Regions from separate parts of the Pseudanabaena sp. CCNP1317 genome, predicted to be linked through region 2. Evidence: riboswitches for the same ligand, from Rfam matches in the RefSeq annotation. Region 2 holds a riboswitch; the other holds the start of a gene.
What was found. A riboswitch is a leader RNA that binds a small molecule or an ion and turns the genes downstream of it on or off. The one in region 2 is predicted to bind cobalamin.
Positions count from the first base shown of each region.

Region 1: linked by a shared signal. The riboswitch ahead of VB775_RS13380 (HupE/UreJ family protein) and the one ahead of VB775_RS12255 (CbtB domain-containing protein) in region 2 are both predicted to bind cobalamin.

Region 1 is NZ_JAYGIF010000061.1:12,206-19,789, forward strand. Features, by position in the region: gene mutS (DNA mismatch repair protein MutS) at 1-753, shown strand, start outside; gene VB775_RS13375 (late competence development ComFB family protein) at 1,213-2,472, shown strand; cobalamin riboswitch at 2,717-2,939, shown strand; gene VB775_RS13380 (HupE/UreJ family protein) at 2,962-3,636, shown strand; gene cobW (cobalamin biosynthesis protein CobW) at 3,727-4,767, shown strand; gene cobG (precorrin-3B synthase) at 4,895-6,373, shown strand; gene gyrB (DNA topoisomerase (ATP-hydrolyzing) subunit B) at 6,688-7,584, opposite strand, start outside.
Region 2 is NZ_JAYGIF010000058.1:17,692-25,275, forward strand. Features, by position in the region: gene VB775_RS12235 (heavy metal translocating P-type ATPase) at 1-1,849, shown strand, start outside; gene VB775_RS12240 (tetratricopeptide repeat protein) at 1,863-2,933, shown strand; gene VB775_RS12245 (vitamin K epoxide reductase family protein) at 2,966-4,006, shown strand; gene lgt (prolipoprotein diacylglyceryl transferase) at 4,082-4,939, shown strand; cobalamin riboswitch at 5,083-5,229, shown strand; gene VB775_RS12255 (CbtB domain-containing protein) at 5,254-5,442, shown strand; gene VB775_RS12260 (hypothetical protein) at 5,477-6,661, shown strand; gene VB775_RS12265 (YnfA family protein) at 6,923-7,246, opposite strand; gene VB775_RS12270 (multicopper oxidase domain-containing protein) at 7,349-7,584, shown strand, end outside.

The sequences.
Region 1 (7,584 bases), on a different contig from region 2:
GGTCATGAAGTCCAGAATCCAGACTGCCCAGATTTAATCGTCTTAACAGGGCCAAACATGAGCGGCAAAAGTATCTATTTGCGGCAAGTGGGACTAATTCAATTAATGGCGCAAGTAGGCAGTTTTGTCCCTGCGGAATCCGCAACGTTAGGTGTATGCGATCGCATATTTACCCGTGTCGGTGCAGTGGATGATCTTGCCACAGGTCAATCCACTTTCATGGTGGAAATGAATGAAACCGCAAATATTCTCAATCATGCAAAGGATCATTCATTGGTATTACTCGATGAAATTGGGCGCGGTACTTCCACCTTTGATGGCATGGCGATCGCTTGGTCAGTCGCTGAATATATCGCCAATAAGATCAAAGCACGCGGTATTTTTGCTACCCATTACCATGAACTCAATGAACTCGCGAGTCTGCTTCCCAATGTTGCCAATTTCCAAGTTACGGTCAAAGAACTAGAAGATGAAATCATTTTCTTACATCAAGTCCAAGAAGGCGGCGCAGATCGTTCCTATGGTATTGAGGTGGGGCGTTTAGCAGGGTTGCCTGCGAGTGTGATTAGTCGTGCTAAGCAAGTTTTAGAACAAATTGCTAAAAATAGTCACATTGCTACGGGCTTGAGATCAGGTGGATCGACTAAAGCAAATAGTCAATCAGGCGATCGCTCACCAAAGTCTTCATTAAAATTGGCTAAAGATTTACCCCAAGAAGCGCAAATGACAATTTTTGATACTCATTCTCCATAGACTAAATATGATAGTTTGAGTAAGATTCATCCATCTCTACTTTTCGAGACTTTTAAAGTTTGCTATAAATTGCTATAAATTTGGGCAAGTTAGTATTAGATATATTTTAATAGCTCAGTTTAATTGTCTTAAAAAAATCATTTAAATCAACATATAGCGCTTTTCAAGTAAGCGAGGTAAACAGGTTTGTTTCCCCGCCGAAGGTGGGGAAACAAACCCGTACTTCACTAGACTTAATAAACGCTATGTAAAACATAATAAATGACTAATTACAGTAATTTCTGCTGAAGGAATGGATATATTTTGTTGAAAGTATCTCTTTTGTAGTACGTTCAATAAAATCTAATTATTGATCCGATCATAAATTACTATAAATTATTCATCAATTTGATACTGACTTGATACTGACATTAATATTTATACAGGCTATCAAACGTAAAATTTCTAGCAGCAAAACCTATGACTAGCCTCAAAAATGTCCTTGAGGAGATCGTTGTCGTAGAGGTGCAAGAACAACTCAAGCACCTCAGCCCCACCGCCCGCGAAGCAATTAGCATTAGCGAGGTAGCAGCCTTTGCCCTCAATCGCTTGCCAGTACTCTATGCAAGTACGAGTCGAGGATGGCTGCAACAGCGCAAACGCGCCTACAACGAACTACAGCAGCAGACTGTTAGCGCAGTACAGCAAGCCCTGCTGGGCGTAAAGCGTGATCCTTTGCGGAAATCAACCAAAATTGAGGCTAGTAAAGTTGAAACCCCTGCCCATATTCTGGCAAAGCTACAAAAACTTTTTAGCAAGTCTTCTTTGCAATGGCAGGGTGTCCCACAAGCTTTTCAGGAAGCACTCACATTAGTTAGTCACACACCAGAATATGCGAGTCTAAGTATTAACGATCGCCATCGATTACGAGAAATTAAGGGCTATTTACAGCGTAAAGAATCCCATCAGACTGATCTCCAGTCTTGGCAAAACAACGTAGAATTACCCAATCCTGAACTAAAATCCTATATTCTTTCCGCTTCTTATTTCCTAATCAATGTTTTAGAAGATTTAGTAAAACAAGAAGTAAAAAGTCAATTGACCCACATGGCAAATGTTATGCCACGAAAAGTGGGAATTGATGATGTATGTGCATACGTACTAAATCGTCTACCCGCTTTGTATGCTACCTCTGAACAAGGTGTAATCTGGCAAACTAAAAAGGTTAAAGAGCAGCTATCTAGTCAGATTGAATCAACTGTGATTCAGTCACTCATGACTTTAGGAAAAACCCCTCGTCGTCTCGCCGATCCGATTCCATTACTCAAGTTTGAAGAAGAATGTGAACAAGCTATTAGTGAACTACGTTTAATTTTTCAAAGGGAAGATATTACATGGCGGAATATCGCAAACCTAGCGGAATATGCGATCGATCATGAGAGGCAGGGAATGACTTATTGGCGACAACAATGGCGAATGTTGGGTCAAATTTATAGTGAAATGTATTTACGTCCGGGGGATGCTGAGCTATCTCTTAGCCATAATTCAGAGGGAGAGGTCTTAATAGTACGCGCACATACTAAAGAAGCTTTTGGTTGGCTAGCAGATAACCCAAAAAACTTGGGTGTCAGTACTTTACGCCTTTTCCCTGCGGTTGCTGAGATTGAGCTTTATGGTTTTTTCTTAGATTTTTCGATTAATTACACCCGCGAAGAAATGGCTGCTGATGGAATTATATAAATTGTTAAATTGTGCGTTCTTCATCATACGTAATACCAATTCATAGCAAAACACAAAATGGCGTAGCTATTTTGTGTTTTGCTATGAATTGGGTTTTGTTTTTAATTCACGAAAGTGTAGCAACACTTTTGTGAATTGGTATAAATCTGTGAAGATTTGTTCGTAAGGTATACGACTTATTGTAGAGTCATAGGGCTGTTCTAGCTTTAACGGGGATCAGCCGTTAAAAAAGTGAAATTAAGTAGATTATTTGTATTTGCTTAGTTTTAATCATGGGGAAAGTTTGGTGAAAGTCCAACGCTGTACCGCAACTGTAAAGGTACTTAAGGGGTTTTGAAATTAGCTAACGCTAATTTCAAAACCAGACAACAAATTCTAAATATGTTGTTTTTAAGTTGATTTTCCCTTCAGGAAAATCAACTCAGGTACTTAAAGTCAGGATGCCCGCTAGAACTAGTTTAATTTGTCCATATCTGCGAGTTACAGAGTATGAATTTATCTAAAATTTTTGCCTCAGTTCAAGCTAAAGCATTAGCGATCGCCTTTGGTTTTAGCTTTTTAGTATTTGCTAGCCCTGCATCAGCGCACCATCCGATGGGCGGACGAGTTCCTAGCAACTTTTTTGAGGGCTTCATGTCAGGATTGGCTCACCCTGTAATTGGGCTTGACCACCTTGCTTTTATTGTGGCTGTAGGTTTATTTGCAGCAGTCAAGCCTCAAGGTTTCTTAATTCCCCTATTCTTTGTTTTATCGGCAATGCTTGGTACTGGACTGCACCTCATGGGTGTTAATTTGCCCGTAGTCGAGCTAGTGGTTCCAGCTTCGATTTTGCTATTTGGCGTTTTTCTAACCACCAAAAATAGCCCTAATGCATTAGTGATGATTGCTTTATCCGCAGTCTCAGGGCTATTTCATGGTCATGCCTATGGGGAAGCAATTTTTGGCGCACAGACTACCGCTTTAGTTTCCTATTTAGTTGGGTTTACCTTAATTCAACTAGTTATTTCGGGTTCCGCTTTTTTGGTTGGTCAGAAAGTCCTCAAAGGTGATTTCTCTCAAGTATCACCTAGCCTCAAATCAGCAGGTCTAGTCATTTGCGGAATTGGAGCTACATTTTTAGCCTCGAATATTTCTGCTCTACTGCTCCCTGTGCCTAAGGGTTAGATTATTTTGCGAAGTAGGGGCAATTCGTGAATTGCCCCTACTTCGCAATCTATAAAAATGTGGGCTTTTTAAAATTCTTAGAGACAAATTATGGCAGCGAAAATACCTGTAACTGTGATTACTGGCTTTTTAGGTAGTGGCAAAACTACCCTCATTCGAGAGCAGTTACAAAATAATCAAGGTCGGCGCATTGCTGTACTGGTGAATGAATTTGGCGAGATCGGCATTGATGGTGATTTGCTGCGTTCTTGTCGCGTTTGCGATGAAGATGGCACAGAGGTTACACCGAATATTGTGGAATTGACCAATGGCTGTCTTTGCTGCACCGTGCAGGAAGAGTTTCTGCCAACGATGCAGGAACTATTGAAAAGACGCGATCGCATTGATTGTATTCTCATCGAAACATCTGGTTTAGCATTACCCAAACCCTTAATCCAAGCCTTCCGTTGGCAAGAGATTCGTAATGGTGCAACGGTTGATGGTGTGATCGCCGTTGTGGATTGCGAGGCAGTTGCTAGTGGCAAATTGGTAGGCGATCTGGATGCGCTCAATGCTCAACGTCAGGAAGATCCCAATCTTGATCATGAAACTCCCATTGAAGAACTATTTGAAGATCAGTTAGCCTGTGCCGATTTGGTTTTATTAACGAAAACTGATTTGGTGGATGCTGACGCTCAAAATAAAGTCCATTCATGGCTCAAGCAAGAATTGCGCGATGGCGTTAAGGTAATTGCTTGTGATGAAGGCAAAATTAGCTCTGAGATTCTATTGGGCTTCAATGCTGCGGTTGAGGATAATCTCGATTCTCGTCCTAGCCATCATGACCATGAAGAAGAACATGAGCATGATGATGATATTAATTCGATTAATATCGTGACCGATCGCGCCTTTGAGCCGACTCAGTTATTAACATCGCTAAAACAAGCGATTGCCGATCAGGAAATCTATCGCATTAAGGGATTTGTCAATGTCCCGAATAAGCCGATGCGAATGGTGTTGCAAGGCGTAGGCGATCGCCTTGAGACTTCCTATGATCGCCTATGGGCTAGTGATGAAACTCGCCAAACCCGTTTGGTATTTATCGGTCAATCTTTAGAGCGATCGCAAATTGAAGCGGCGCTAAGTTTATAAGACCCTCACCCCCCTGCCCCCTCTCCCATTGGGAGAGGGGGAGAAATAGCTTTTCATGTTCCCCTCTCCCATTGGGAGAGGGGCTAGGGGTGAGGGCGACATCTATATTTTTTTGGAATATTCTCAATTGCAATCTACTACAGCTATTTGTCCCAGTCTCTTTAATGCCACCACTGCTCAAGATGGCATTCTTTCGCGTATCCGTTTACCTGCGGGATTAATTACTTCTACTCAGTGCGAAGCGCTACTACAGGTAGTCAATCAATTTGGTAATGACGAAATCCAAATTACTAATCGTGCAAATCTGCAAATCCGCACTAGTCAAGCTTTGCCCGAAGAAGTGCTACTAGATTTTCAAGATTATGGACTTGCTTCTAGCACCCAAAGCACCGACGGCTTGCGGAATATGATGGCTAGTCCTAGCGCTGGGATTGATGCTCACGCAAAAATCAATACAATTCCATTGGTTAAAGCATGGAATTTCTATCTATTACAGCATCCCGAACTAGCGATTCTTTCTAATAAATTTAGTATTTGTTTTGATGGTGGTGAAGCGATTAGGGTTAGCGATCTCCCTAATGATATTTGTTTGGTAGCGGTTGAAATTGATCAAGAGATTTATTTTGATTTGCTTTTAGGATTAGGCGATCGCGGCGATTCGCCAGCATCAGTGAATGTGTTAATCCCTGAAAACCAAGTCTTAGAAGTTCTTGCGGCACTAACAGAAGTTTATCGAGAATATACGCAGCAACAGCTAGAGCAGAAAACACATTCGCGATCGCGTCCTCCGAGATTACGAGAATTGCTGCATGATTGGGGCGTGGAAAAGTATCTTGATCTAGTTGAAGAGAAACTAAGATCCCCCCTACCCCCCTTGGGAAGGGGGGCTTTAGAAGTTCCCCTTCCCAAGGGGGATGCCGAAGGCAGGGGGATCACACCTCTAAACGAAGCAATAAGTTCCCACTTAGAGAGAGAGTCTTTTCAACATTTGGGAATTCATTCTCAAAAACAATCGGGGCTTTTCTATATTGGTGTGGTTGTTCCATTGGGAAGGTTAACTTCTCAGCAACTCACTGGTCTAAGTAATCTTGCTAAACAATATGGTGGTGGAGCTTTGCGGTTAACGCCTTGGCAAAATCTGCTGATTACGGATATTGCGGAAGCTGATCTTGAGCAGGTAACGCAGGAGATCTTGAATTTAGGCTTATATATTTCGGCTCATCATCCCTATGCTGCGATCGCTGCTTGTTCTGGTTATAAAGGATGTAAATCTGCTCATACTGATACCCAGTCAGATGCTAAGAAGATTGCCACTTATCTAGAAAGCTGTATGCAACTTGATCAACCGATCAATATCCATGTTTCAGGCTGTGAAAAGTCTTGCGCTCAGCACCATCCCAGTGATATTGCTGTGGTTGGAATGGGCGGAACTAATACAGAGACTTATAGAGTTTATGTAGGTGATGGTGATTCTAATTTTGGTAGAGAAGTATATGCGGAATATCCTGCTGACAAATTACCTGAGTTAGTAGAACAGCTATTGCGGAACTATCAAACTCAGCGTCAAAATTCTACACAAACTTTTAGAGGATTTATCAATCACTGATGTTATACCAAAACACAAAATGGCGTAGCCATTTTGTGTTTTTAAAACCCTTACTGGGTTTGGTTTTTAATTCACAAAAGTGTTGCCACACTTTCGTGAATTGGTATTACGTGGATAGAATTCCTACGATCATCTAAGTCTAGGGCTGGCACGGGGGCACAGCCCCTACAAAAATCTAAATTATTGGAGTAGGGGCAATCCCCCCGTGGTTGCCCTGCTTCGCTATTAGCTAGCAGCAAGAGGTTCATTATCTGAGTTCCACGTAACATCAGTCAATCAATAAAAAAGGCGGCGCATTGCGCCGCCTTTTTTATTTAGATATCCAAGTCCGCAAGTCCTAGTTTGGAACCATAGGTTTCAATAAACTCACGGCGTGGCGCAACTTTATCACCCATCAAAATCGTGAAGATGCGATCGGCTTCGGCAGCATCTTCGATGGTGAGACGTTTGAGCGATCGCGTGGCTGGGTTCATTGTCGTTTCCCATAGCTGTTGAGGCATCATTTCGCCTAAACCTTTAAAGCGCTGAATGTTGTAATTCGCATTGGGTGGGAAGGTGGCAATTAATTTCTGTAAGTCGTTATCGCTATAGCAGTACTGAGCGGTTTTACCACGCTCTAATTTATATAGTGGAGGACATCCAATATAGATAAAGCCGCGATCAAGCAATTCTCGCTGATAGCGATAGAAGAATGTCAGCAACAATGTCCGAATGTGCGCTCCGTCAACGTCCGCATCAGCAAGGAGGATGATTTTGTGGTAGCGCAGTTGGGACTCATTAAAGTCTTCACCTTTAATCCCCAACCCGCAACCTGTAATCAGGGCTTGGATTTCATTGTTTTTATAAATCTTGCTGTCATCGGCTCTCTCAATGTTGAGAACTTTACCACGCAATGGAAGAATTGCCTGATAGTGGCGATCGCGTCCTTGCTTAGCGCTGTTATGTACAAATACACCACTAGCAAGCGCAAAGTTGTGAGTGTTTGGCACTTCGATGTCATAAACATCAATGCGCTCGGTTAGATTCTCAATCTTGACAATGCGGTGATTGTAATTAGCAACCGCCTCAATCGCAAGTTCAGAATTACCTTCAAAATAGCGATCGCAGAATGTCTCAAATTTCAGAAGAGATTTATCGCGGGTATCAATCCGATGAGCACGATAGGCATCTAAATCAAGACAACCATTCTCAATTGCAACTTGCTTAAGGGC
Region 2 (7,584 bases):
GGTAATTACAATTGCAGCGACAATTGTGCTATTTACAATTGGTCTCATTTTTGAAGAGCGATTACATGAGATGAACTATTGGGTAGTAGATCATGCGATATTCACAGTTGCCTACTTATTGAGTGGATGGAGCGTTCTTAAAGTTGCGGGAAGGAATATTTTGCGTGGTCGCTTCTTTGATGAGAATTTCTTAATGACGATCGCTACAGTAGGCGCATTTGCCATTCACAAATTGCCTGAAGCAGTTGCGGTCATGCTGTTTTACAAAATCGGTGAATTGTTTCAAGACATGGCGATCGGCAATTCACGGCGATCAATCAAATCTCTTTTAGAAGTCCGTCCCGATGTCGCTTTTCGTCAAACCGAGTCTGGTGTGGAACAAATTTCTCCAGAATCTGTATCTGTCGGTGAAGTAATCATCGTCAAAGCAGGAGAGAAAATCCCCCTTGATGGTGAAGTCATTGCAGGTAATGCTCAACTAAATACGGCGGCACTGACTGGAGAATCCGTTCCTCGTGCTGTTGGCATTGGTGATATGGTTTTATCAGGCATGATCAATGAGACTGGATACCTAACTGTGCGCGTGACTAAGGTTTATGGTGAGTCTTCAATCGCCAAGATTCTCGATTTAGTCGAAAATGCCAGTAGTCAGAAGGCGGAAACCGAGAAATTTATTACGCAGTTTGCCCGCATCTATACGCCGATTGTGGTATTCATCTCTTTAGCAGTGGCAACGATTCCACCATTAGTAATTCAAGGAGCAACTCAAGCCGAATGGTTCTATCGCGCCTTAGTTATTTTGGTGATTTCCTGTCCTTGTGGTTTGGTGATTAGTATTCCATTAGGATACTTTGGTGGTGTTGGCGGTGCAGCAAAGCGCGGTATCTTGGTTAAAGGTTCCACTTTCCTCGATACCTTAGCGGCGGTGAAAGTAGTTGCTTTTGATAAAACAGGAACTTTAACTCAAGGCAACTTTAAGGTAGCTAAGATTGCTCCTAGCAATGGATTTACAGAATCAGAACTACTAGAGATTGCCGCAAAAGTAGAAGCGAGATCGAATCATCCTGTTGCCAAATCGATTCTGGAAGCTTATGGAAAAGCTCCTGATCTGTCTGACATGGGCGAGTTTGAAGAGATTGCTGGTCATGGTGTGCGATCGCAGATTAACAATCAAACTGGCAATCAAACTGTCTTTGCGGGTAATGAACGTCTTTTACAACGCGAAAAAATTGCTTACACAATTCCTTCCAATCAAGGCACAATTGTCCATCTAGCAGTTGACCAAGTTTATGCTGGCTATATTCAGATTGCTGACGAACTCAAAGATGATGCAGATCAAGCAATTCGATCTCTAAAACAACAGGGCATTCATACGGTAATGCTCACAGGTGATCGCGACAGTGTGGCAAAGATTATTGCAGGACGTTTGGGCGTAAATAGCTACTACGCCGATCTCTTGCCTGAAGGAAAAGTTGATGTCCTCGATAAGCTCTTAAAAAATGTCAAAAAGGGAGAGAAAGTTGCTTTTGTTGGGGATGGCATCAATGATGCACCTGTTCTCGCTAGATCTGATGTGGGGATTGCGATGGGTGGATTGGGTTCTGATGCGGCGATTGAGACTGCTGATGTGGTGCTGATGACTGACGCTCCTTCTAAGGTATCGGAAGCGATCGCCATCGGACAAAAAACGCACCGTATCGTCCTCCAAAATATCTACCTAGCTATGGGTATCAAAGGATTATTCATTGTGCTTGGTTCCTTTGGTGTAGCAAATATGTGGGAAGCGATTTTCGCTGATGTTGGTATGGCTTTGTTAGCGATCGCCAATGCAACTAGAGTTCTCAAATAAATTTCATCTAATTATGTTCAAATTTACATTCATTATTTTTTCATTGTTTTTCATCTCTGGGAATACAGCAGCATTTTCCCACGTAATCTCGACATCAGATAAAACTAAGCCTAGTGTTGTAGATTTAGTCAAACATGGTAAAGAGTTATGGGATAAAAAGGATATAGCTAGTGCATTAGCTGACTATCAACTAGCCGCCACCATCGAATCTAAAAACGCCAAAATTCAAGCAAGTATTGGCTTCCTGTTTATCCAACAAAGTAAGTTCCCAGAGGCGATCGCTGCATTTCAACAAGCCATTCGTTTAGATAATAAAGATGTAAAATCTCTAATTGGTCTAGGTTTCACATACACTCAGCAGAAAAACTTTACAGAAGCATTGGGATTTTATCAGCGCGTGATAGCCATCGATCCTAAAAATATTGATGCTTATCAAAGTATTGGCTATATTTTCGATAGTCAAAATGATCTTGCAAATGCGGTTAGAGCATATCAACAACTGATTACCATTGCTCCAAATAATGTGAAAGCATATCTTGATCTAGGTCATGTTTTTGAAAAGCAGCAGAACATCCAAGCCGCTTCAGATATCTATGCCAAAGCTGTCCGCCTTGCTCCCACCAATCCAGATGTTTTATTTACTAGCGTAAGTTTAGACCGAGCAAAGATTACAACAGAAGAAGCGATCGCAAGGTATCAGCAGATTCTTAAAATTAATCCTCGTCATCTTGAAACAAATCTAATGATCGCCCAAGCTCTAACTACACAAGGCAAATTAGATGAAGCTATTGGTTTTTATAAAACTGCTGCCAAACTTAAACCCAATCCACTTATACAACAAGTAATCGCCACTTTATATATTGGGCAAAATAAACTTTCTATGGCAATCATTACCTACCGTGAAATCATCAAAAACAATCCTGAAGATGCCCTTGCCCACTTTAATATGGGTAAAATCTTGGCACAACAAAAGCGTAACCAAGAAGCTGTGCAGTCATTTCAACGAGCAGAAGAACTATATACCCGCCTAGGTGATCTTAAAGCTATAAATGAAGTCCAAGCAGCCATTAAAGATCTCAAATAGTCAATTTATCAGTCAAATCCGAATTAAAAATCATGAACGAAAATATTCCTGAAGAGACCATCTCATCCACTGCTCAAAAAGTCAAGGAACTCCGCAAGCAACAGCGATCGCATAGTTGGTTACAGCGATATCAACGCCCGATTATGGCTGGTATTTCCACGTTAGGAGTGGTTATTACTGCCTATCTAACCTTTGTTAGTTTTTCCCAATCGTCAGTGGCTTGTCCAACTAATGCCTGTGATGTTGTGCTTACCTCTCCCTATGCCAAAATTTTTGGCTTGCCACTATCTCTATTTGGTTGCTTGGGTTATGCCAGTATGATTGCTTTTGCGATCGCGCCTCTACTGGTTAAGCAAGAACAAAAAGAACTTCGTACCAAGCTAGATAACTGGACAGGATTACTACTCTTTATGGGTGGTACTGCCATGATGATATTTAGTGGTTACTTGATTTATTTGCTAGTTACTGTAATTCAAGCCGCTTGTATTTATTGCATCGCTTCTGCACTTCTATCTACTAGTTTATTTGTATTTTCTATCATCGGTCGTAAATGGGAAGATATCGGAAAATTATTCTTCACAGGTGCGCTCATCGCCACTCTCACAATTGTCGGGACATTTGTTGTTTATGGAAGTGTGAATAAACCGATCGCTAGTGTAACTCTACCCGTTGATGCTGCCACAGGAAAACAAATTGTCCAAACACCAACAGCAAGACCTAAAAAGGGAATTGGATGGGAAGTTACGACAACTTCAGGCAATGCCGAAATTGCCCTAGCTAAGCATCTCAAACAAATCGGGGCAAAGATGTATGTTCTCTATACCTGTCCGCATTGCTACAAACAAAAGCAACTTTTTGGCAAAGAAGCTTTAGCCGAATTGAACTGGATTGAGTGCCTTCCTGATGGTAAAAATGCCCAGCCTCAACTATGCGAAGCAGCTAAGATTCAGACAGTACCTACATGGGATATCAATGGCAAGTTTTATCAAGGTGAGCAAACACTTCAAAAGCTTGCTGATTTGTCAGGCTATCAAGGCGATCGTAACTTTCTTTATATGCTGCCTGATCATTAACCCTCAAAAAAGCTGTTACCAACATTTTTGTTTTTGAATAGATTCTTGTTTCAACTTCACACAACATCATTTCTAATGCTTAACTTCTTACCATTTGCATTTGAGTTTACATCTCCAGGTCCGATCGCCTTTGGAATCGGATCATTTTCGATCCGTTGGTACGGAATGCTGATTGCCTCCGCAGTTGTTATCGGCACACTATTAGCCCAAAAACTTGCAAAAAAACGTGGTATCGATCCAGATATAGTCGGCAATCTCGTAATTTGGTTGGTGGTTGGTGCTATTCCCTGCGCCCGTCTATACTATGTTTTATTTGAATGGCAGCGCTTCCAAAATCAACCTTGGTATAAGGCTTTTGCAATTTGGGAAGGCGGCATCGCGATTCATGGCGCAATCATTGGCGGTGCAATAGTCACAATTATTTTTTGCCAACGCCAAAAAATCTCAGCATGGTTAATGACAGATATTGTTATGCCTGCGCTGATTTTAGGTCAAGCAATTGGACGTTGGGGCAATTTCTTTAACTCTGAGGCTTTTGGCAGACCGACCGATCTTCCTTGGAAATTATTTATTCCCGTTGATCGCCGCCCACCAGAATTTGCAAGCGAATCATACTTTCATCCCACATTTCTGTACGAATCGCTTTGGAATGTGGGTGTGTTTGCAATCTTGATGTTTCTATTCTTCAGATTTCCCAAAATCAGAACTGGGACATTAACCATGACTTATGCGATCGCCTATAGTCTAGGGCGCTTTTGGATTGAAGGGTTGCGTACAGATAGCCTGATGGTTGGATCGCTTCGTACTGCCCAAGTCATCAGTCTTGTGGCGATCGCATTAGGTATTTTTGGTTTAGTTTGGCTATACGGATTGCGGCGGCGTTTTCCTGACACGGTTTCCCCAAAAGTTTCTCAGAAAAACAGTCACACATAAAAAATGCTGATTCTTGCATTGCGATCGCTCTAAAAAGCATTTGACTTATCAGATATTTTTTAGAGTGATCTCAACTTTAGATACACCTTAGACGCAGCATTAAGTTTTTTCCTTCCACAAGATAGTCATTACTCATGCTGGTATAGTTTGAAATGCTTATCAGTTCTAGTGAAGAACAGTCACTAGAGGAGACGGGGAAAGTTTGGTGCAAATCCAACACTGTCCCGCAACTGTAATAAAAGCAATCAGCTTTTTGAGTCAGGACACCCGCTAATGAGCAATTTCAAACTCTTATTTCATTTGCGAGGTACAAAATGAAAAATTCCGTTCAAACAATATGGTGGCGGACTGAGCAGTTCGTTATGTCAGTGCAAGTACAAGCAGTTTTATATGTTGTCTTGTGGGCGCTAATAATTTGGTCGGTTTACTTTACAACTTATCCTGCGGTGCATGACTCCGTTCATTCGCTTCGACATCACACACTTGGAGTGAGTTGTCATTAATGTTCGAGTTCAGCACTTACAGGAGTTTTTAATCGTGTTATCAAAGTTTAAATTATCAACATTTTTGATGGGCTTCACCTGCTTCATCATTATCGCAAGTACCGCATTCATTGGGGTTTCTCAATCATCCCAACCCTCTGTGCAATTAGTGACCGCGCCGCCGATCGCGCAAGTGACTCCATTAGAAGCAGAAGCCACAAAATATTTAGGTTCTGGGCAGTACGATTCACCTGTCCAGTTAAAGTTACAGGCGCGAGATGCCGCAGGTAAGTCATTACAGAATGCACAGTTTCATCTACAAATCCTCACTCCTGCACCAACACCTTGGTTTACCACAGACTTTCCAATTGTGGAGGGGACAAAACTTTTGGACATTGTTGGAGATGCTCCTACAGGTGAGTTTTTAGTCCAGCAGGTTTTTCCAATTCGTGGTGAGTATCAGTTGAAGATCAATGTCAATCCAACTGTAGCTGATGCGTTTACCCCAATTGAGCAAACCTTAAATCTCACAGTTCCTGAAAATCCCTTGAAGTTTCGCTACTTTCCTATTCTTATTGCAGTATTGTTAGCGATCGGGTTTGGTGGTGGTTGGATTATCGGTGGTGGGCAAAAGACTAAGATTCAAGCTGGAGAAATTGCCCCGCAACGAGTTCGATTACTTCTCAGTGGTGTGACTGTTTTAGCGATCGCCGCCCTGTTGTTCTTTAATATCAGTGCCGAATTAGTCAAAGCACAATCAGGCATGGAGTCAGAGACATCTACTGCTAATAATTCTGGTTTAATCGAGTCTCAAGGACTAAGACTGGAGTTAACTGGAGATAAATCCACTACGGTTGGACAGATGGCAGCTTTTCAAGCAAAAATCACTGACAGCAAAACTAATCAGCCTGTCAGTGATGTCATTGTTGCAATTAAGTCCACTCAATTAGAAAATAACTGGGTAGCTTTTGGCTATCAAGGTGTTGCCGATTCTAAGGGGTTACTGACATGGCAAGAGCAATTCTTTGATGGTGCGCCTCACAAAGTTGAAGTTAAAGTATCGCCTAGCCCAACTAGCAACCGTCAATTCCAATCATTCCAAGTGATTCAAGAAATTGATGTAGAAGGAATTGCCCCACCGATGTTAGTTCGATTTATCGGGTTATTTTACTTCACTGCTATTTTAGGATTGGGGTTGATTGGAGGATTATGGTTACAGCAGAAGTTAGAATCAATCTAAATCAAATTGTATAGCTACTGAGTATTGGCTATCATGATGTACCCCAAAAGGATAATGGCAGAGCGAAGTGTCGTCATTCTCCTTTTGCGGGTAATGTGTCATATTTGTTGGAAAGGTGATGAGAATTGAAAGCAAAACTTATGCTCCCTTCCCACTAATTATTCACTATGTAATGTGCAACTAAGAATTAGGAAAAAAGCAAGTCTTCATCCTAATTCTTAGTTGCACATTACGTTTTAATGGGTTTAATAACTGCTGTTTCTAATGTCTTGGGGCATACATGATGACCAATACCCCTAAAAAAGCGATCCAAGCACCGATTAGGTCAAATTTATCAGGGACAACCCGATCAACTAACCATCCCCAAGCGATCGATAACACAATGAAGACTCCCCCGTAGGCTGCATACACTCTGCCAAAGTTTGCAGTTTGTAGAGTGGGAAGAACAGCATATAAACACAATGCAAGCAATCCTAAAATTGCTAGCCAAATGCTTTTGCCTTCTCGTAACCATAGCCAAAACAAGTAGCCGCCGCCGATTTCACATAATCCGGCTAAGACAAATAAAAGTAGGGACTGCATCATAAATATTTTCTTTTACTCAGATTATCAACTATGATAAATCAAATAATGAAACGATTATGAAAGCTATTTATGGCTTAACCCTGCTCAACGGTAATATTTTTTATGGAACCTAATCCAATTCGACGCTCTCTCCTTGGAGCAGGCTTACTAGGGGCTGGAACTCTTTTCGGTAAGTTATTCCCTGCCAATGCGGTTGCTCAATCCCCCGACTTATCAAAGGGCAATCAGAAAGGGATGGATATGTCCCAGTCGGGCATGGTGCATGGCGGTAACATGATGGTCGGAGAGGTTGATTCGACTAAAAATGGATTTGACCCGCGCAAAATGTTAACCGATTG